Regions from separate parts of the Shewanella sp. Pdp11 genome, predicted to be linked through region 1. Evidence: predicted binding sites of a transcription regulator. Region 1 holds the regulator's gene; each other region holds the start of a gene.
What was found. The regulator LexA, encoded in region 1, represses DNA repair genes until DNA is damaged. The targets are predictions, from matches to a motif close to TACTGTATNNNNATACAGTA.
Positions count from the first base shown of each region.

Region 2: the regulator LexA is predicted to act here: its motif matches at 1,981-2,000, upstream of umuD (translesion error-prone DNA polymerase V autoproteolytic subunit).
Region 3: the regulator LexA is predicted to act here: its motif matches at 2,716-2,735, upstream of recA (recombinase RecA).
Region 4: the regulator LexA is predicted to act here: its motif matches at 2,491-2,510, upstream of umuD (translesion error-prone DNA polymerase V autoproteolytic subunit).

Region 1 covers NZ_CP015194.1:790,396-795,395, reverse strand. Annotated here, with positions in the region: gene plsB (glycerol-3-phosphate 1-O-acyltransferase PlsB) at 1-2,180, opposite strand, end outside; gene lexA (transcriptional repressor LexA) at 2,341-2,961, shown strand; gene AYJ58_RS03635 (cell division inhibitor SulA) at 2,958-3,470, shown strand; gene coxB (cytochrome c oxidase subunit II) at 3,873-5,000, shown strand, end outside.
Region 2 covers NZ_CP015194.1:3,211,748-3,216,747, forward strand. Annotated here, with positions in the region: partial or broken gene AYJ58_RS14240 (AraC family transcriptional regulator) at 1-257, opposite strand, end outside; gene AYJ58_RS14245 (SLC13 family permease) at 338-1,729, shown strand; gene umuD (translesion error-prone DNA polymerase V autoproteolytic subunit) at 2,015-2,434, shown strand; gene umuC (translesion error-prone DNA polymerase V subunit UmuC) at 2,431-3,705, shown strand; gene AYJ58_RS14260 (ribosomal protein uL16 3-hydroxylase) at 3,880-5,000, opposite strand, start outside.
Region 3 covers NZ_CP015194.1:4,164,348-4,169,347, forward strand. Annotated here, with positions in the region: gene alaS (alanine--tRNA ligase) at 1-623, opposite strand, end outside; gene AYJ58_RS18335 (regulatory protein RecX) at 1,053-1,478, opposite strand; gene recA (recombinase RecA) at 1,541-2,608, opposite strand; gene mutS (DNA mismatch repair protein MutS) at 3,011-5,000, shown strand, end outside.
Region 4 covers NZ_CP015194.1:4,380,273-4,385,272, forward strand. Annotated here, with positions in the region: gene AYJ58_RS19255 (WYL domain-containing protein) at 1-296, opposite strand, end outside; gene AYJ58_RS19260 (hypothetical protein) at 615-914, opposite strand; gene AYJ58_RS19265 (3'-5' exonuclease) at 988-1,896, opposite strand; gene umuD (translesion error-prone DNA polymerase V autoproteolytic subunit) at 2,537-2,986, shown strand; gene umuC (translesion error-prone DNA polymerase V subunit UmuC) at 2,994-4,262, shown strand; partial or broken gene AYJ58_RS22255 (conjugative transfer protein MobI(A/C)) at 4,273-4,368, opposite strand; gene AYJ58_RS19280 (AAA family ATPase) at 4,790-5,000, shown strand, end outside.

The sequences.
Region 1 (5,000 bases):
TCTGAGCGCTCCATCTTAGGTCTGTTTGCTAACAGATTGAAAATAATCGCATAGCGTTGCAAGGTCTCGCTCACTGAACTGGCTAACAATAATAGTTGGCTAGTGTGCTCTGGCACGACAGCTAAGGTATCAGTCTCGACCACTAACCCTTGTTCAATGAAGAAATCCAGCACTTGGTTGACATAGGCAGGTACATCTTTAATGCCCATAAAGAGTTCTGCTTTCAGTAGCGGATAAAAATCGGCAACGATTGACACCACTTGCTGACGCGGGATCTGCTCATTATGCGTTAAACAACTCGCAATTAATGACGGCACGATAAATAAGTGGATGATATTGTTACGATAGTAAGTCATGGACACAGCCTGACTCGCTTCGATAGACACGATTTCTCCTAAAGGATCGGCACTAACAACAAACTTGTTCAGATCTAAACCTTGCTGCACTAGATGCTTGCCATCACCTTCGGCAACCGAAGTGTAAGCAGTGTAAGGCACTTTTTTGAGTAGGGTCAGATACAAATCAAGCTGACGCTCCAACAGACTGCGCTCTAAGGCATTTTGATCTGTCGCCAGCAACACTAAGCTCGTCAAGGTCACTGAACTCGCTGCCGCCGCATCATTGATACGTGTCATCACTCGATTCGCTAGCACGTTTACCGCTGGCGTTAACCAACTCGGTTTTTGCTCAGGATCATCGGCTACCTCATTACGCCAGTTTGGCGCACGCTCATTTAAGAAGTTTTGCAGGGTAATGGGCTCGCCAAAGTTCACATAACCTTGGCCGAAATTACCCAGTTTGCGGATCGCGCCAAACACTTGCCACACAGATTCTTTTTTCTTTTTCTTACCGCTTAATTCTTTATGGTAAGTCGCTACCTCCATCACATGGTCGTAGCCTAAATATACAGGCACTAGCGTGACTGGACGCTCGATACCGCGCAGCACGCTGTTCATCGTCATAGCGATCATGCCAGTTTTGGGCGCCAATAGACGCCCCGTACGTGAGCGGCCGCCTTCGGAGAAATATTCCACCGAATAACCTTTAGCAAACAGTTGATCTAAATACTCACGGAATACTGCGGTATACAGCTTGTTGCCATTAAAACTACGGCGGATAAAGAAGGCACCACCGCGACGGAACATAGGTCCAGCAGGCCAGAAGTTGAGGTTAATACCAGCGGCAATGTGCGGCGGAACCATACCTTGATAGTACAAAATATACGATAACAGCAGGTAATCCATGTGACTGCGATGGCAAGGCACATAAACAATCTCGTGACCATCGTGGTGTAACTGGCGAACTTGCTCGGCACCTTTGATATTGATCCCGCTGTAAAGCTTGTTCCATAACCAAGTTAAGAAACGCTCGGCAATACGAACTAAACTATCTGAGTAATCGGCAGCGATTTCATCGAGATACTCAATGGCTGTCTCGCGCGCTTGGGTCTCTGAAATCTTCTTACTGACGGCTTCTTCTTGAATCGCTTTACGCAACGATTCAGATTTGAGCAACGAATGAAACAGTGCTTGGCGATTTGGCAGCACAGGCCCTGTCATCACCTTGCGTTGACGACGGAAATGCACCCGCGCGACCCGCGCTAACTTATGGGCGATACCCATGTCTGTGCCATGCTCGTCGGCCATATAACGCAGGGATACCGCATTCGAAAACTGCACGAAGTTATGTCGACCTAAGAACAGAATCATCAGACACTTACGCAGCCAAGTCGGGTTTTCCCGCTCAAACACAGCCGCCTTCATAGTGTCGTCTTCTTTCCCTGGTGTGCGGCCCCAATACAGGCTCACGGGCACCAGTTGAATATCCAATTCAGGGCGCTCCTTATGCACGGCTAACAAACGCATAAAGCATTCGAGGAAAGGCTCGTTACCGGCACGCTCGCCAAACAGCGGCTTACGCCCCTGGAGGCAGACAACCCGAGGCGCAATCACACCATTCGCCACTAAAGGCTCATAGGGGCTCGGTAGTCCTAACTTTGCCGTTATTTCACTCAGGGCAGCGATGTCACTCAGCGATTCCGTTTTCATCACATAAGCAAGGGGTCTGGAGGCATCCAGATTCAGATCGGCAAAGGGATCCTGAGGCACAACAATAGTGTGCACTAAGTGTTTTTGGATCCAGCGTAATGATTTCAACCAAAGAGAGTCGTGTTTAGGCATTATTCTTATGCAATTAAGTACGTTTACTAGCCCGATAGAATACCAGACTATGGGTAATATTCGCTAATTCTCTCCAACATAGCTAAAAAGTGGTTAATACTTGCGCTGCAAATAATACTGTATATACTAACAGTAACTGTATAGAAAAACAGGAAACACCATGAGACCTTTGACGCCACGCCAAGCTGAAATTTTAGAGCTAATTAAACGAAATATTGCCGATACTGGCATGCCACCCACACGGGCAGAAATCGCGACCCGTTTAGGTTTTAAGAGCGCCAATGCGGCTGAAGAGCATCTTAAAGCGTTGGCGAAAAAGGGCTGCATTGAGATCATGCCGGGCACTTCGCGGGGCATTCGCCTACCTGCGGAAGTCGAAGATTTAACTGAAACAGGTTTACCGCTCATCGGCCAAGTGGCCGCGGGTGAACCTATCCTCGCCCAAGAACATGTTGAACAGTACTACCAAGTCGACCCGAGCATGTTCCATCCCGCCGCCGATTTCTTACTGCGGGTTAAAGGCGACAGCATGAAGAATATCGGCATTCTCGAAGGAGATTTGCTGGCTGTTCATAAAGTACAACAAGCTAGAAATGGTCAAGTGGTTGTCGCTAGAGTCGACGACGATGTCACTGTTAAACGTTTCGAAAAAAAAGGCAATGTGGTCTATCTACACGCCGAAAATGAAGACTATTCCCCGATAAAAGTGGATTTAGGCTATCAAAGTTTAACAATTGAAGGACTCGCCGTCGGTGTGATCCGTAATGGAGATTGGCTATGAACAAACTACTTGGCAATGCACCCCGCCATCCGGGCTTGTGGCTCGATGAAGTCCGTGATGCCGACTATGACTGGCACCACGCACCTATCGCCTGCATGCCAACTAAGACTCAAGGCCGCCAAGAGTTAATCCATTTGAGTGCGCAACTCGCCCAGTTAAGCCAACAGGGTCGTTGGTTAGTACTCATCAACCCACCGAGCATTGGCTACAAACAAATGCTCGCCAATGCAGGCGTGCGTATGGACAGAGTCTTGCTGGTGCACGCTAAAGATGAAGTCGAAACCCTGTGGGCGATGGAAAAAGCCTTAACAAGTGGTACGTCCAGTGCAGTTATTACTTGGACCCAATCACTGGATGCACGCGATAATCGTCGCCTGCAAATCGTGGCTAAAAGTGCCCGCGCCATGGGCATAGTGCTTGAAGACGTAAACAGTCACTTACATGGCGACGTACGCATTGAGCAAGGCAATCTCTTCGGCCAACAATCTTTTTTTAGCGCTGTACATTAAATATTCATTTATTTTTTTACCTTGAAAGCCGCCTCGCCTATGAATGTGAGGCTTTTTTTTGGCAATTTTTCAGACAATTAGATAAATAAGTGATCTTGATCAATATTTAAACAGCAAGTATGGTTGATTTAGTCGGCGATGATATATCGCCGCCCGTGGCAAATAACTCGAGCCGTAATCGAGTTCAAAATGCCACTAAAAATAGAGAAAAGATTTATTTCAGTCGTATGTGCCAGCGTGGCTAATACCAGCAGTAACAATACTTAATTAAAAGTAACAGCCGCCAACGCACGTTGAAGTCAAAAACGCTTTTTTGGAAACTGAAGAGTTTGCATAGAGTTGAGACTTACTGTGTTGCTCTTCTTTGTAGTTGCTATTCGCAATTGGCAGAGGAGAAGTCTTGTGAAGCAATTGTTGTATTGTTTACTCGTGGTGTTATTCGCACCACCGTTGGCCGCCGCGGACATGCGGTTCAACATGACCCCTGGCGTAACCGAGATCAGTGGCAAGGTTTATCACTTGCACATGACCATCTTGTATATCTGCTGCGCCATTGGCCTTGTGGTCTTTGGCGTGATGATTTACGCCATGATCAATCACAGAAAATCCAAAGGCGCTGTCGCGTCGCACTTTCACGAAAGCACTAAAGTTGAAATCGCTTGGACGATTCTGCCATTTATCATTTTGATCTTAATGGCGATTCCAGCGACAAAAACCTTAATTGCGATGGAAGATCCCAGCAATGCCGATCTCACCGTTAAAGTCACAGGTTCCCAATGGAAATGGCACTACAGCTATTTCGATCAAGACATTGATTTTTACAGCATACTCGCAACCCCAAGAACACAAATCGACGGTACCGAAACCAAGGGTGAACACTACCTTTTGGAGGTCGATAAGCCGCTCGTGCTGCCGATAAACCGCAAAATTCGCTTCCTGATGACCTCAGAAGATGTGATCCATTCATGGTGGGTTCCCGCTTTTGCGGTGAAGAAAGATGCCAACCCAGGATTTATCAATGAGGCCTGGACTCGCATAGACAAACCCGGCATTTACCGTGGTCAGTGCGCCGAGCTTTGCGGTAAAGACCATGGTTTTATGCCCATTGTAGTGCAAGCCCTACCCGAAGCCGAGTTTGAAGCTTGGGTAGCGGAGCAAAAACAAGCTGCAGGCGCGGCGGCAGAAGCTGCTCAAGCTGCATTGTCACAGACCCTTAGCAAAGAGGAGCTAATGATCCAAGGTGAGCAAGTTTACCTCGGTCACTGCGCAGCCTGCCACCAGCCTAATGGCGAGGGGTTACAAGGCGTATTCCCACACCTCAAAGGCAGTCCGATAGCAACGGGACCGCTCAGCGGCCACCTTGAAATCGTGATTAACGGTAAAGCGGGTACCGCCATGCAAGCCTTTGGTAAGCAATTGACGGCACAAGAAATGGCCGCCGTTATTACCTATGAGCGTAATGCATGGGGCAATAATACTGGCGATGCTGTGCAGGCCAAAGATGTTAACGAGCATATGAACGGCAGCGCT
Region 2 (5,000 bases), 2.4 Mb from region 1:
TAAGCACTAATTCGCGCATCAGCGCTGTCATAGTCACCATCACCACTTGCGTATCCTGTGGCCTAACGCCATAGCTAGGATCAATATAGATATTGCGAGTATGGGCGTGGGTTTCGCTGTTCACTTGATGGGGCAAATTGCAGGGGATCCAGACCGGCCATATTGCGAGTATGGGTCAGCACGGGCCGATTGGCATCTATGATAAACGCCACATCACTGGGCGTTAACAATGTCGTTTTAGAAACACTTTTTGACATATTACCCTCTTAAAACGCCAAACTAAGTCAGCTATCTTAGTAGGCATCTTTTACGTATTCAACCCAATAGGTCGGTAAGTATGAAACGTTTTATTGGCGTTAAACAGCTAGCGTTTTTCAGTGCACTGTTGATCGCTACTTTACTTGCGCTTTTTCCGCTGAGTCAGCATTCCGCGGTGTTTTCCTACAGCGCTGGCGTAGTATTAGTGACCTTGATGTTTTGGAGCACAGGTTTCTTCCCGCCATTTATGGCGGGATTAATCTTTTTTGCCCTTGCCACTATTTTCAAACTCATTGAGCCGAGTGTGCTTTTTTCAGGATTCGGCTCAACTGCGGCGTGGTTAATCATTTCGGGGTTTGTGATCGGCAGTGCCATCACTCAGTCTGGCTTAAGTCGCAGAATGGCCAGTTTGATTGCCCCCATACTGACCTCAAGTTATCCACGCTTGATTGCGGGTTTGGTCTTTAGTGCCGTGCTGCTTGGCTTTGTGATGCCCTCATCCGTTGGCCGTGCAGTGGTACTGGTGCCTATTGGTATGGCGTTAGCTGAGCAAGTCGGTTTTGCTCGTGGTAGCCATGGACGGATAGGCATTGCGACCGCCTTGGCACTGGCGTGCAACATGCCCAGTTTTGCCGTGTTGCCCGCGAATATTCCCAACATGATATTGGCGGGTTCCAGTGAGAATCTATTCAATATCCATTTTGGTTATACCGAGTATCTCTTACTGCATTTTCCGATCCTTGGTTTGCTCAAATCGATATTGATTGTGGCGCTAGTTATCTTTCTATTTCCTGCAAAAATTGATAACAACCAGCCTGAACGCATTATTGAAACAGAAGCTTATAACCTTAGTATGCAAAAGAAAGTCACAGTATTACTTGCGATAACGTTAGTGTTTTGGGTGACTGACTCGCTGCACGGGATCAATCCGGCGTGGGTTGGACTGACCACAGCTATCTTGTTATTGCTCCCCAAATGGGGAGTGCTTGAGCCTAAGAGTTTTAATAGTTCGGTGGATTTGTCGACCGTCATTTTTGTCGCGGCGGCCTTAGGTCTGGGGGCATTGGTCAATCATTCCGGGCTCGGCACTGCGCTAGGTCAACTGTTCAGTGAATGGCTACCCTTGCAGCAAGGGGCATCGTTCCTGAATTTTATGTCGTTATCGTTAATCGCGACGCTAACGGGATTAGTGGCAACGGTTCCAGGTGTGCCGACTGTGTTGTCGCCCATGGCGGCAGATTTTGCCAATGCAACTGACTTCTCCACCCCAGCGGTATTAATGACGCAGGTGATCGGTTTCTCAACCGTGATTTTTCCTTATCAGGTTGCCCCATTGATTTTGGCGATGCAATTATCCCAAGAGCCCTTAACTAAACTACTTCGCCTCACCTTACCGTTAGCGGCAATCACTCTCATTGCACTGATCCCACTGGATTATCTATGGTGGCTATGGCTCGGTTGGATTAACTAAATTGCGTTTACTAAAACGGATTAACTAAAGTACGTTAACTAAATCAAATTGACGTAACACTCACCCTTGGTGATATTGACGTAGCCAAGGGGGCTTTAGAGCAGGCATCATCAATTATCCAGCACTCGACACTCATCACTCTACAGCGCATACGATCAGCACACAGCGTACAACAAGTGCATCTTTACGCTTGGGTCGATAACAGAACTCTCCCCACATAAATTCTTTCGATAAGTTTCATTGTTAGACTATACTGTTCATACGTACAGTATATTGTGATTTATTATGATGATCCTAGGCCGCTTCGCCAAACATACCCAATATCAGCTCTCGTTATTTAGCTCCTTGATTGCCGCAGGATTTCCGTCACCTGCCCAAGATTATGTAGAACAAACATTAGATCTCAATGAGTTATGCATCAAACATCCTGCCGCCACGTTTTTTGTCAAAGTCCAAGGGGATTCGATGATCGACGCGGGGATTTTCTCCGGTGATATTTTGGTGGTGGATCGCTCATTACAGCCGGCACACGGGGATATCGTTGTCGCAGCAGTCAACGGTGAATTTACCGTAAAGCAATTACAGCTGCGCCCTGTGGTGCAATTGCTGCCACGTAATGCCTTATTCTCCCCGATTGCCATCAATGATGAGTCTGAGTTAAACATCTTTGGAGTGGTGACCAACGTGGTGAAAAAGCTCAAATGACGTCCTCACTATTCGCCCTCGTCGATTGCAATAATTTTTATGCCTCCTGTGAGCGGATGTTTAGGCCAGATTTGATTGGTAGGCCGATTGTGGTGTTATCCAACAACGATGGCTGCGTCGTCGCCCGCTCGGCAGAGGCAAAACACCTTGGCATCAAGATGGCGGTGCCTGTGTATCAAATCGCAAACCAACTCCGCCAGCATCAGGTTGCGGTATTCTCCTCTAACTATGCCCTCTACGCCGACATATCAAACAGAGTGATGACCACCTTAGAGCAAATGGTACCGAAAGTAGAAGTGTATAGTATTGATGAAGCGTTTTTAGATCTTTCTCGTCTCGATAAATGCATTGATATTCATCAGCTTGCACTTGATATTTATCAACGAATACCACAGTGGATTGGGATCAGTGTTTGCGTCGGCATTGGACCGACAAAAACTCTCGCTAAACTGGCAAACCATGCCGCGAAACGTTATCCCGCGACGCGGGGCGTGGTTGACTTGCGCGACCGTGAACGCCAACGACGGCTGATGGCGCTTATCCCTGTCGACGAAGTCTGGGGAATAGGCCGTAGGCTTACAAAACGCTTGAACATCATGGGCATAAATACCGCGTTGCAATTGGCGGATGCGCATCCCAAGCTTATCCGCGACACCTTTTCGGTCACCGTTGAGCGCACGGTACGCGAACTTAACGGCATTGCCTGTGATGACATACAAGAGGTCGCCGCCACTAAGCAACAAATTATCAGCTCCCGGTCCTTTGGCAGTCGTATTGATAATTTAGAAGCGATGCAACAGGCAATCAATGAATACACTTTTAGGGCCTGTGAAAAACTGCGCTCCGAGTGCCAGTACGCTAAAGCGATGTCAGTATTTGTGCGTACTAGCCCTTTTAGCGATGCAACTCCCCAGTACAGCAAATCACTGTCGGGCAGTTTAGTTCGCCCCAGCAATGACACGCGTGATTTTGTCACCCTTGGCCAAAGCCTACTACAACGCATTTGGCGTGAAGGTCATGCCTATGCAAAAGCAGGGGTTATGTTAGGGGATTTTTTTGGTGCAGGCGTGTTTCAGCTCGGATTATTCGATGACGTCACGCCTAGGCCTAAAAGCAAAGAGTTGATGCAGTTACTCGATAAAGTGAACCACAGCGGTCATGGAAAAATTTGGTTTGCAGGACAAGGTATTGACCCGACTTGGGGAATGAAGCGTGAGCAGCTTTCCCCTCGTTACACCACCCAATGGGCACAATTACCCATAGTGAAATAATCAACAAATCCAGTGGCTAAATGACCGTTTGTGAATCGCATTTGATGCGCTTGATTAACTTTAATCAGCGAAGCGATGCACTTCGAACGAAATTAATCAGATAGGCTTAGCGGCCTAAACCCATCTCTCTAACACTGTGCTAGTTAAATCCATCAAGCTTTGTCTCATTCCGCCTTAACACTCTTCATCGCTGAGATCTTCAAAGTACCAGTAGCCTAGGTTCACCCACTCGGTAAGCTGCGTGAGTAAGTCAGCATGGGCTAACCAAGGCGCTAAGGAGGATTTATCTAACTGATTGCTATCACATAGTAGTGGGATCACTGCAGCCAATTCGGCTGAAAGCTGATACTTATCACCATTAATATAGACAACGCCTTGTCCCACATTGATATCAAAATACAAACAGCGCAGTCCGCCGAGGCGAATAAGCGGCTGCTCATCGAGCCATGCGAGCACTTCGTCTTGCGTGATGTCCAACGGCTCATCGGGTAAATCGAGGGCGCATTTAGATTGAGTTAAATAGCGGCCCGAAAACTCGCTCACCAGTTCCTCGGTCAACATATTGGTCAGTTGGGTACGTAACCGCCCTAAATCGCGATTATCGACACAACCACTGCGGGTGGTCAGCTCGCGGTCTGGATCTTTAATCTGCTGTGCGCCTAAATCCTGTTCAGACAAATGATCGGCCAAAGCACTTATCATATCTTTGGCGGAAGCTGTGCGATAACCGACTGAAAAACTTAAAGACTGTTCTAAGGTTATGCCGTCATGGGGGAATCCAGGGGGAATATAAAGGATGTCGCCGGGCAACAACTCAGTATCGATAATCGGTTCAAAGGCTTCGGTGTGCAGCAAAGCGGGATGGGCGGCAAACTCTTTGTGCGGCCCCAGATCGCCTACGCGCCAGCGGCGACGTCCCGAACCTTGGCAAATAAACACATCATACAGATCGATATGCGGCCCCACGCCACCACCTGGCGTCGCAAAACTCACCATCACATCATCTAAACGCCAGCGCGGAATAAAATCAAAACATTGGATCAAGGCTTCCGCATCGGGCACCCAGTTATTCAAGGCTTGCACGATCAGAGTCCAATCCCGTTCACCGAGATGATCGTAGGAATCGAAGGGGCCAAATTCCGCCTGCCATTGGCCAGCTTGTTGGTACACCCTTCGAGATTCCACCAGCTCATCCATGGCTAAGCCCGCTAATTCTTCGGGCGAGACTAAATCTTGAAAATGTTTGAATCCTTGGCGGATAACCAAAGGTTTTTTCTGCCAATATTCAGCTAAAA
Region 3 (5,000 bases), 1.6 Mb from region 1:
TCGATGAAACGGTCGCCATCTTCTTCAGGACTGCCAGGACGGCCACCCCAAATGTGATCGCCATGGTCATAGAAAATTTCAGTACAAGGGCCACAAGGACCAGTATCACCCATTTGCCAGAAGTTATCTGACGCATAAGCTGCACCTTTATTATCGCCGATACGGATAATATTCTCGGCGGCAACACCAATCTTTTTATTCCAAATTTCAAAGGCTTCATCGTCTGTTTGATAAATAGTGACGCACAGACGTTCTTTCGGCAGCTTTAACGTTTCAGTTAAGAATGTCCAGCCAAAACGAATCGCTTCTTCCTTGAAATAATCACCAAAACTGAAGTTACCCAACATTTCGAAAAAGGTGTGATGACGTGCTGTATAACCGACGTTATCTAAATCGTTATGCTTACCACCGGCGCGTACACAACGTTGAGCAGTGGTCGCACGCGTATAATTGCGTTTGTCCATGCCAAGAAACACGTCCTTGAACTGGTTCATGCCTGCATTGGTAAATAAAAGTGTGGGATCGTTGCCTGGCACTAATGAACTACTGTCCACAACTTGATGACCATTGCTGCGGAAAAATTCGAGGAAAGCGCTTCTAAGCTCTGCTGTAGTTTGATACATGAAATCATCCTGAATTGGGTAAGCATTACCAGCTACGCCTTAGGCTAGCCGTATTTCTATTTGCCCAGCATTATAAGCAGACTGAGGAAGGACGACCAGCCTTGATTGGTGATATATACCCAAACAACCTCAAGATACAGAATTCAGCGGAGATTTAACGCACTTTAGGCAAGACGGTTATTTGTAGACCTAGTGGGCTAAGTTAAAAATAACCAACGCAGCATAAAGTGCGTTAAAGCCCACGTAAGAGTGGCTAGAGTCAAAATGGCAAGGTAAAGAGTAATTGATGACGATATGAATTTTGCGCGATTAAGGCAGTGTCGAGTGAATTTAACTCGCTATCAAACCTAATTGTACTAAGCCTATTGAGTGATATTTAAAGAAGCTTTGCAGTCTTAAGGTTTAATCGAAATCGATGAATTATGGCGGTTAAACATCGTCGTCGAGATCATTGGGATCTGAATCTAATGCGTAAGTGATTTGATCGTAGCTAAAGCCTTGGCCCATTAAAAAGCGCACTCGTTTGGCCTTTTCCTTCGCGATAAGATCCCGAGCTTTAGAGCCCTTCACTTCTGTTACGCGGGGAACACCATATTTTTTGGTGGCTTTATCTTTTGCTAGCTCAAACCAGTCACAATCACTATTGGTTATCGCCGCTTCAATACAATCTTTAGACAAGCCTTTTTGCGCTATCGCTTGGCGGATACGGATAGCACCGTGCCCTCGACTAATGTGGCTACGCACCAATAATTCAGCATAGCGATTATCATTGATAAAACCGGAGGATTCACAAGCATCAAGTACAGGTTCGATATCGTTAAGGTCGAAGCCTTTCTCGAGCAATTTATCGCGGATTTGTAAGCGGGAATAATCGCGGCGCGCTAACAGCGCGACCGCGATTTGACGGGCTGACTGACTCAGAATACTTCGCCTGTTTCTAAATCAACATTATCTTCCGTGCTATCAGTATCCGATGCCGCAAGTGCACTTGGATTGCTTAACAATAATTCACGTAATGTCTTGTCAATTTCAGCGGCAATCGCTGGATTTTCAGTCAGATATTTACCCGCATTGGCACGGCCTTGGCCGATTTTATCGCCTTTATAGCTGTACCAAGCGCCCGCTTTTTCAATCAACTTATGCGCTACACCTAAGTCAACTAACTCACCAGTACGGTTAATGCCTTGGCCATAAAGGATTTGGAATTCGGCTTGTTTGAACGGTGCTGCAACCTTGTTTTTCACCACTTTAACACGAGTTTCGTTACCGACAACTTCATCGCCGTCTTTAATGGCACCAGTACGGCGAATGTCTAAACGGACAGAAGCATAGAACTTCAGTGCGTTGCCGCCGGTTGTGGTTTCAGGGTTACCGAACATCACACCAATCTTCATCCGGATTTGGTTGATGAAGATAAGCAAAGTGTTAGATTGCTTCAAGTTACCTGCAAGTTTACGCATGGCTTGGCTCATCATACGTGCCGCTAAGCCCATGTGAGAATCACCAATTTCGCCTTCGATTTCAGCTTTAGGCGTTAATGCTGCCACTGAGTCGACTACGATAACGTCAACTGCGCCTGAGCGCGTTAATGCATCACAAATCTCAAGCGCTTGCTCGCCAGTATCCGGTTGTGAACACAGCAGGTTATCAATATCTACACCCAATTTTTTAGCATAGATAGGGTCAAGTGCATGCTCGGCATCGATAAAGGCACAGGTTTTGCCTTCACGTTGCGCTGCGGCAATGACTTCTAAAGTCAGTGTCGTTTTACCTGATGATTCAGGACCATAGATCTCAACGATACGACCCATTGGCAAACCGCCAGCACCTAAAGCAACGTCCAGAGACAGAGAACCGGTAGAAATGGTCTCAACATCCATAGAGCGATCTTCGCCCAGCTTCATGATGGAGCCTTTACCAAATTGCTTCTCAATTTGGCTCAATACCGCAGCAAGTGCTTTCTCTTTATTTGGATCGACCTTCATTCCAGTTCCCTCATCAAGACATGCCTTAAGCTGTCAAAAGTAATATTCAATTTACAAACGGGTAATTCAAAAAGCCGCGCTTTTCGTCTTAATTCTGCTGACTAGTATACTGTACAATCATACAGTATCAAGACCTGTGACTGAATTATTTTTAGCTCATGGGATTTTTAATATGGCCAAGGTTTTAGCGAATATCAAATCTGATATCGCATCCCTTTGACGAATATCCGTCATCAAGGGCTCAATTTTCGGTAAATTATTGCTAAGATTGGCGCAGCAAATTTTGCGTGGTCTTTTTGGCTGAAAATTGTATAGCAGTCTTCTGCTTCTCTAGCGCTTAATCCCCTGTAACCACACAAACTGTATCGCCTTTAGGCAGTCACAACGGACGATAACGATTTAATGAATGTAATTGATACCGATGATTTAGAAAAACATACTCCTATGATGCGTCAGTACTTGACCATGAAAGCAGAACATCATGACATGTTGCTGTTTTATCGCATGGGTGACTTCTACGAGTTGTTTTATGACGATGCTAAACGTGCTTCTGAGCTGTTAGGCATTTCACTTACGGCACGCGGTAAAAGTGGTGGCGATCCTATTCCGATGGCAGGACTGCCTTACCATGCTGTGGAAGGCTATCTAGCGAAATTAGTTCAAATTGGTCAATCAGTTGCAATATGCGAACAAATTGGCGACCCCGCAACCTCTAAAGGGCCTGTTGAACGTAAAGTGGTGCGTATCGTCACGCCTGGCACCTTAACCGATGAAGCCCTGCTACAGGAACGCCAAGACAATCTGTTGGCCGCAGTTTATCAAGGTAAAGTCGGTTTTGGTTATGCCACTCTAGATGTTTCATCTGGACGTTTTGTGATTGCCGAACTCGAGACGCGAGAGTCATTAGAAGCTGAATTGCAACGCACTAATCCCGTTGAAATTCTCTACAGTGAAGACTTTGGTGAACTTGCTCTGCTAAACGGTTTTAAAGGCAAACGCCGTCGCCCTGAATGGGAATTTGATTACGATACTAGCATTAAGTTACTGCTAGCCCAGTTTGGCACGAAAGACTTGCATGGTTTTGGTATTGCAGATGCGCGTTTATCACTGCAGGCAGCGGGGTGTTTGATGCAATATGTCAAAGACACTCAGCGCACTGCCCTGCCCCACATCAATGCCATTACCCGCTTTAATCAAACCGATAGCATAGTGCTCGATGCGGCAACTCGCCGTAATTTAGAACTCACTCAAAACCTTGCCGGAGGTCGCGATAATACCTTAGCCGCAGTATTGGATAACACGGCAACGCCTATGGGCAGCCGCATGTTGCAACGCTGGATCCATCAGCCGCTGCGAGATCCAAAACACATCAAAGCACGCCAACAGGCGGTGACTGAACTGCTCGATACTGCCGCCCACGAAGGTTTGCATGAGCAATTAAAGGCACTTGGCGATATTGAACGTATCATGGCAAGACTCGCGCTGCGTACCGCTCGACCTAGGGACTTTGCCCGTTTACGTCAAGCGCTGGGCTTACTACCTGAATTACAACAGAGTTTAAGTACCCTAAGCGCGCCGCACACGACTCAATTACGTCAATACTTAGGTGAGTTCCCCGTTGAACAAGCCCTGCTTGAGCGCGCGATAGTCGATAATCCTCCCATGCTTATTCGCGATGGCGGAGTGATCCGTGAAGGCTACAACAGCGAATTAGATGAATGGCGCGGTCTGAGCGAAGGTGCAAGCGATTACTTAGTACAACTCGAAGCCAGAGAAAAAGAACGTACTGGTATCAACACCCTTAAAGTCGGCTATAACCGTGTACACGGCTATTACATTGAAGTGAGCCGCTTGCAATCATCGCAGGTACCACTCAATTACCAACGACGTCAAACCCTTAAGAATATGGAGCGTTATATCACGCCCGAACTTAAGGAGTACGAAGAAAAAGTGCTCTCGAGCCAAGGTAAAGCGCTGGCACTCGAAAAGCAGTTATGGGAACAGTTGTTCGATCTTATTCTACCTAAGTTGCATGAATTACAAGCTTTTGCTCGTGCGGCAGCTGAGCTTGATGTGTTGAGTAACTTTGCCGAGCGCGCCGAAACCTTAGGTTACACTTGCCCAGAGCTGAGCCAAGATATCGGCGTACAGATAGAGGCTGGTCGCCACCCCGTGGTGGAGCGTGTGAGTCAAACACCGTTTATTGCTAACCCAGTGACCTTGCACAATCAAAGACGTATGTTGATTGTCACCGGACCCAACATGGGCGGTAAATCGACTTACATGCGTCAAGTCGCTTTGATCACGCTGATGGCCCACATTGGCTGTTTCGTGCCAGCAGATCGCGCACTGATCGGCCCTATCGATCGCATCTTTACCCGTATTGGCGCCT
Region 4 (5,000 bases), 1.4 Mb from region 1:
ACAACGTCATAGTCGAACAAGGGCTCAAATGCTTCACCGCGCTTATGCAACTTGAGCTTTTGGTCATACTCAATGTTGCCTGGCGCAAGCTCTCGGTACATGGTGAAGTCTTTCGTTGCTTGTGCAGCGGCTATGCTGAAGCGATCGACTAAATCCGCTCGCACCGCTTCGCCCTTAAACAATAAGGTGAAATCGATGTGGGCAATGCGATCCCTGGTTGCTTGTGGCAACTGCGCTATCTGCGAAAGCCTATCTGGCTTCGCCACTACCGTTTGTTTCAGACCATCATTTGTCATGCGTCTTGTTTATCCAATTCAACCAGTTTCTTAAAAATTCTGTTTATAAAGTAAGGACCGATATCGCGTAATCACATTGAAAAGCATCACTCAATGCTGCTCTTCATCCGCAATGACTTAACAATCTCTACTGGTTGAAGCTGGACAGATGGCCATAAAACACTGAATAGGCTTCAACCTAATTAATTTTATTAGGTATCATCCTATCACAAATTATTTTGTAGGGAAGACTAAGCGGCAACTTTTTGATCTGGATTGCATTTGCCGCTCAGATGTGGGCGTAAAGACATTGTTTTATGGCATTGCTGATAGTCATGATCAATGCGCTACCCGAACCAGTGACACCACGATGTTACTGCTTTGAGACTTTTCTTTTTCCGAGTCTGTGGACATCAGGGCTCGTTGCTCACTTTCCCGAATGCGCCTAGCAACTTCTGCCTGGGCTGGTAGCAATGGCAGCATCCCTTCAGCAATCGCGTCTGGGGCAGACTCTTGGCCACAGGACATCAAATGCTTCCATGGATCTTTAAGAAAGCGCTCGAACGTGATGCCAAATTCAATGATGCGGGCAGAGACGAAGATTTCGCCCCAGTATTCAATGTAGGTGTCTTGGTACATGGAAAGATTCCTCTTGTTGGTTAAACCATGAGTTCACTTTCCATTTTCCAGAGGTTTTCAAATATGCAAGGGGCTATGACAAAGCTTTAAATCGATTGCGGGCATCTTTGTAGTCATAGTGGGCATGTTCTGAGCCACGATGATACAAATCATCCAAGTAAGTTTGTTCCTGCGGCAACTCGTCTTCGCTGATTTCGCGCCACCAATGTTTGTTGGCACCTTTAACGCCGTCATGCCAACGGTAACCACGTTCTTTTAAATAGTCCTTTACGTCAAACGGCGCACCAAACGCACGAACTAACACAGTTCGCCTGTCTGCTTCAGACAACAAGTTTGCAACGGACTCGGGCAACAAATGAAACAACCAGGCCATCGCCAAACAATCGGTTGCAGCTCGGTGTCCTTCATAGAACCAACCTAAGCGAAGCAGCAGGTACTCAAGCTTTCGACTTTCAAAGCCCAGTGCTTTCCAATCTATGCCGCTAGCTGAACAGGCCCAAGATAGATGGCCTAATGCGGCAAACCGCTTTTCAAAGAAAGGACGATCAAACTGTGCATTGTGCGCAACCACCAGCGGATCATCGGATAACCAACTCGCAACCATTGCATCATCAATGTGCTGGCCTTGCACCATCTCATCGGTGATGCCGGTTAACTCGGTAATCAGCTCGGGGATTGGCTTGCCGGGATCTTCATACAAGCTGATCACATCAACAATCGACACAATCCGCTTAGCTGATGGGCTGTAAAGCACCTTAACCATACCAAGCTCAATAATGGACTCATCATCGGCAGACAGTCCGGTTGTCTCTGTATCGAGCAGCACCATTGGCTGTTCATCACCGACCATAGGAGAAAGTTCAAGTGGCCAGGACTGCGGCTCACGCGTTAATGGAATACGCTCCAGCAATCTAAAATCTTCTGGTCTTTCTGGGATATCCGCGAGGCGCTCTAGCGGAAATAGCGCAGGGGCTCTTGTCATTGATGGTTCCTCTTCAATTCTATTGTTCGCTTTGGGTTATTTCACTGTGCCACAGGTTGTACAAAATGCACCTTGGATACCTCAGCGTTTTTTTAATCTTTCTACTGGGTGAACCCATGTATGAAGGCTTTGACTAAGCCTTTCAGAAAGCCTTAGCTAAACCGTTTAGGTAACCCTTACCGATACCCTTTACGTATGGCTTAGCCAACCCCTTTTCAAACGGTTGCAAAAGGCTTGAACTGAGTTCGACTGAGCATTTTAATGATGCTCCTGACTTCGCTTTAAGCAAGTAAATTCAATACGAAGCAGAATTTTACTAACTGTTTTTAAACCCTTTGCAAAGGGTTCATCAAGCCTTGTCTGACGGTTACTTGACCCATGCGTTAACCAGTAGCAGTAACAGGATCAGTAACAGAAACAAGATCAGTAGGCAGAAGCAGTATTGTCCAAGCCTTGTAGGCTTTGACGAGGGCGAGCGATCCCCCACATCTAGTTTTTCAACACAAAAAATAAATCACCGACAACACAGCGTCTTACTCGAACAACTACAGTTTTACCTACAATTTTACTTGTAGAAATCAGCATAGCATTAGATACTGTATAAACAAACAGTATCAGTTGTAATTTTTCGAGGTTCGTCATGAGTGTCTCGCTGATAGGCCGTAGCGGCGCACTTGCCTTCATCAAAGCCAAGCGCCTTCGTATTCCATTGTTTATGGAACGTGTTTCTGCTGGTTTTCCCTCACCAGCGCAGGATTATGTTGAGCAAACGCTCGACCTCAACGAGCTGTGCATCAAGCGACCGGCTGCAACGTTCTTTGTACGTGTTGAAGGTGATTCAATGATTGATGCCGGGATTCACCCAGATGATATTCTGGTGGTTGATCGCTCTGTCCAAGCCGAACACGGTGACATTGTCATCGCGGGAATCCATGGAGAACTCACGGTAAAGGAGCTTCAACTCAGGCCTTGCGTCAAGCTGATCCCAAGAAACCCGGCGTATGAGCCCATTCATATTCCTGAAGGGACAGAGTTAGAGATATTTGGTGTGGTCACCAATGTGGTGCGAAACATGCGCCGCAAGTCGTGACTATCCCATGCCAGTATTTGCCTTGGTGGACTGCAACAACTTTTACGCCAGTTGTGAGAAGCTGTTTCGTCCTGATTTAAAAGATACGCCGGTTGTGGTGCTGTCCAATAATGACGGCTGCGTGGTTGCACGGTCGCGTGAAGCTAAGTTACTCGGTATTAAAATGGGCGTACCCGTCTTTCAAATCAAAGCTGAAATGCAGCGTCATGGTATTTTGGCATTCTCGTCCAATTACGCGCTGTACGCAGATTTGAGCAGTCGAGTGATGCGCACTTTGGAAGAGATGGCACCACGAGTAGAGGTTTACTCCATTGACGAAGCGTTTTTGGACTTAACCGGTATTGAGTCTGCCCTATCCCTTGTCGAGTTCGGACAACAAGTGCGAGAGCGGATAGGTCACTGGATTGGGATCACCGTCTGTGTAGGCATTGCACCGACAAAAACACTCGCCAAGCTGGCTAACCATGCCGCCAAGAAATATCCGGCCACTCAAGGGGTTGTAGATCTAACCAATCCAGATCGGCAACGTCGATTGCTCACATTAGTCCCGGTTGATGATGTTTGGGGCGTTGGTAAACGGCTTTCTAAGCGATTAAATGCGTTGGGTATTACCACAGCCTTAGACCTAGCCAATGCCTCCCCTAGAGCCATCAGAGACCAGTTCTCGGTGGTTTTAGAAAGAACCGTCAGAGAGCTCAATGGTGAGTCGTGCATTGAACTTGAAGATATCCCGCCAACTAAAAAACAAATCGTCTGTAGCCGTTCATTTGGCGCAAAAGTAACGCAATTTGAATTGTTACGTGAGGCCGTATGTGAATACGCAACCCGTGCCACTGAGAAGCTACGCAAAGAACAGCAGCAAGCCAAAGTGCTGACCGTGTTCATACGAACCAGCCCCTTTAAGGACAACGAGCCGCAATACAGCAACTCCGCATCGGGCGAGTTGTTGATACCCAGTTGTGATACGAGGGATTTTATCGAGCTGGCCCGTCACTTACTCAAGCGGATATGGAAGGATGGTTTTCGTTATGCCAAAGCGGGCGTCATGCTGTCTGACTTTTACGATCCAGGCATGTTTCAACCAGGACTATTCGATGACGTATCGACCCGCTCCAATAGCCAACAGTTAATGTCTGTATTGGACACCATTAACCAAAGTGGTGCCGGAAAGGTTTTCTTTGCTGGACAAGGACTCAAGAAAGATTGGTCGATGAAGCGAGAGCATTTGTCTCCCGCTTATACAACACGCTGGGACCAGTTACCGCGAGTGAAGTAGGCCCGGTGATTCAATAGGCATTCACTCTGCGACGTAGCATGTTGAGCTTATCAACCTGCCGTCGAATGTCACTGAAGAATTCTTCTTTCTCCATGGCCAGAGAAAGCTAACCATCTTAGAACCTATTTCTTATGCCGGGTCCAATGCAGTGTAGAACTGTGTATTGAATGAACAGGACGCCGACTTCAAGCGCAATACATTGACTATTCATAAAAGAAAAAATGATCAAAAACTCGATTTTACTACTGAAAAGGGTTCTGGACTGAGAGATCTCCATGATAGCTTTTGAACACGGATACCCAGAAAAAGCTGAAGTTCTACACAATGTGACGATTCAAGATTTGTCTCAAGCTTAAGCCCCTGTTGGCATAACGTACCACCTCTGTGTAACAGGGGATTGAATTAAGCTTTTTCACGTAACTACTGACGAAGCCCAGCTAAAATGCGTTCACAAAACCTAAACCAAAATTCAATTAAGTGCTATTATGTTCAAAATTCAGCACCTATGTTCACATAAAGGCCTAAAAATGAAGTATGCGAGAGAATTATCAAAAATTATTGAAGGTGGAGTGCTTGGAAAGATCAATCAGGTAAAAGCTTATACAGAATTTCTTGCAGACAAATTAGAAAGTGATGGAGAGCATAAGATTGCCAAACGATTAAGAACTTCCATGTCCGATAGTCTTCTGGCTTCTGGCTATAACTTAGCATCGGCACAGCCAGCAAGGCAGTTGAGAG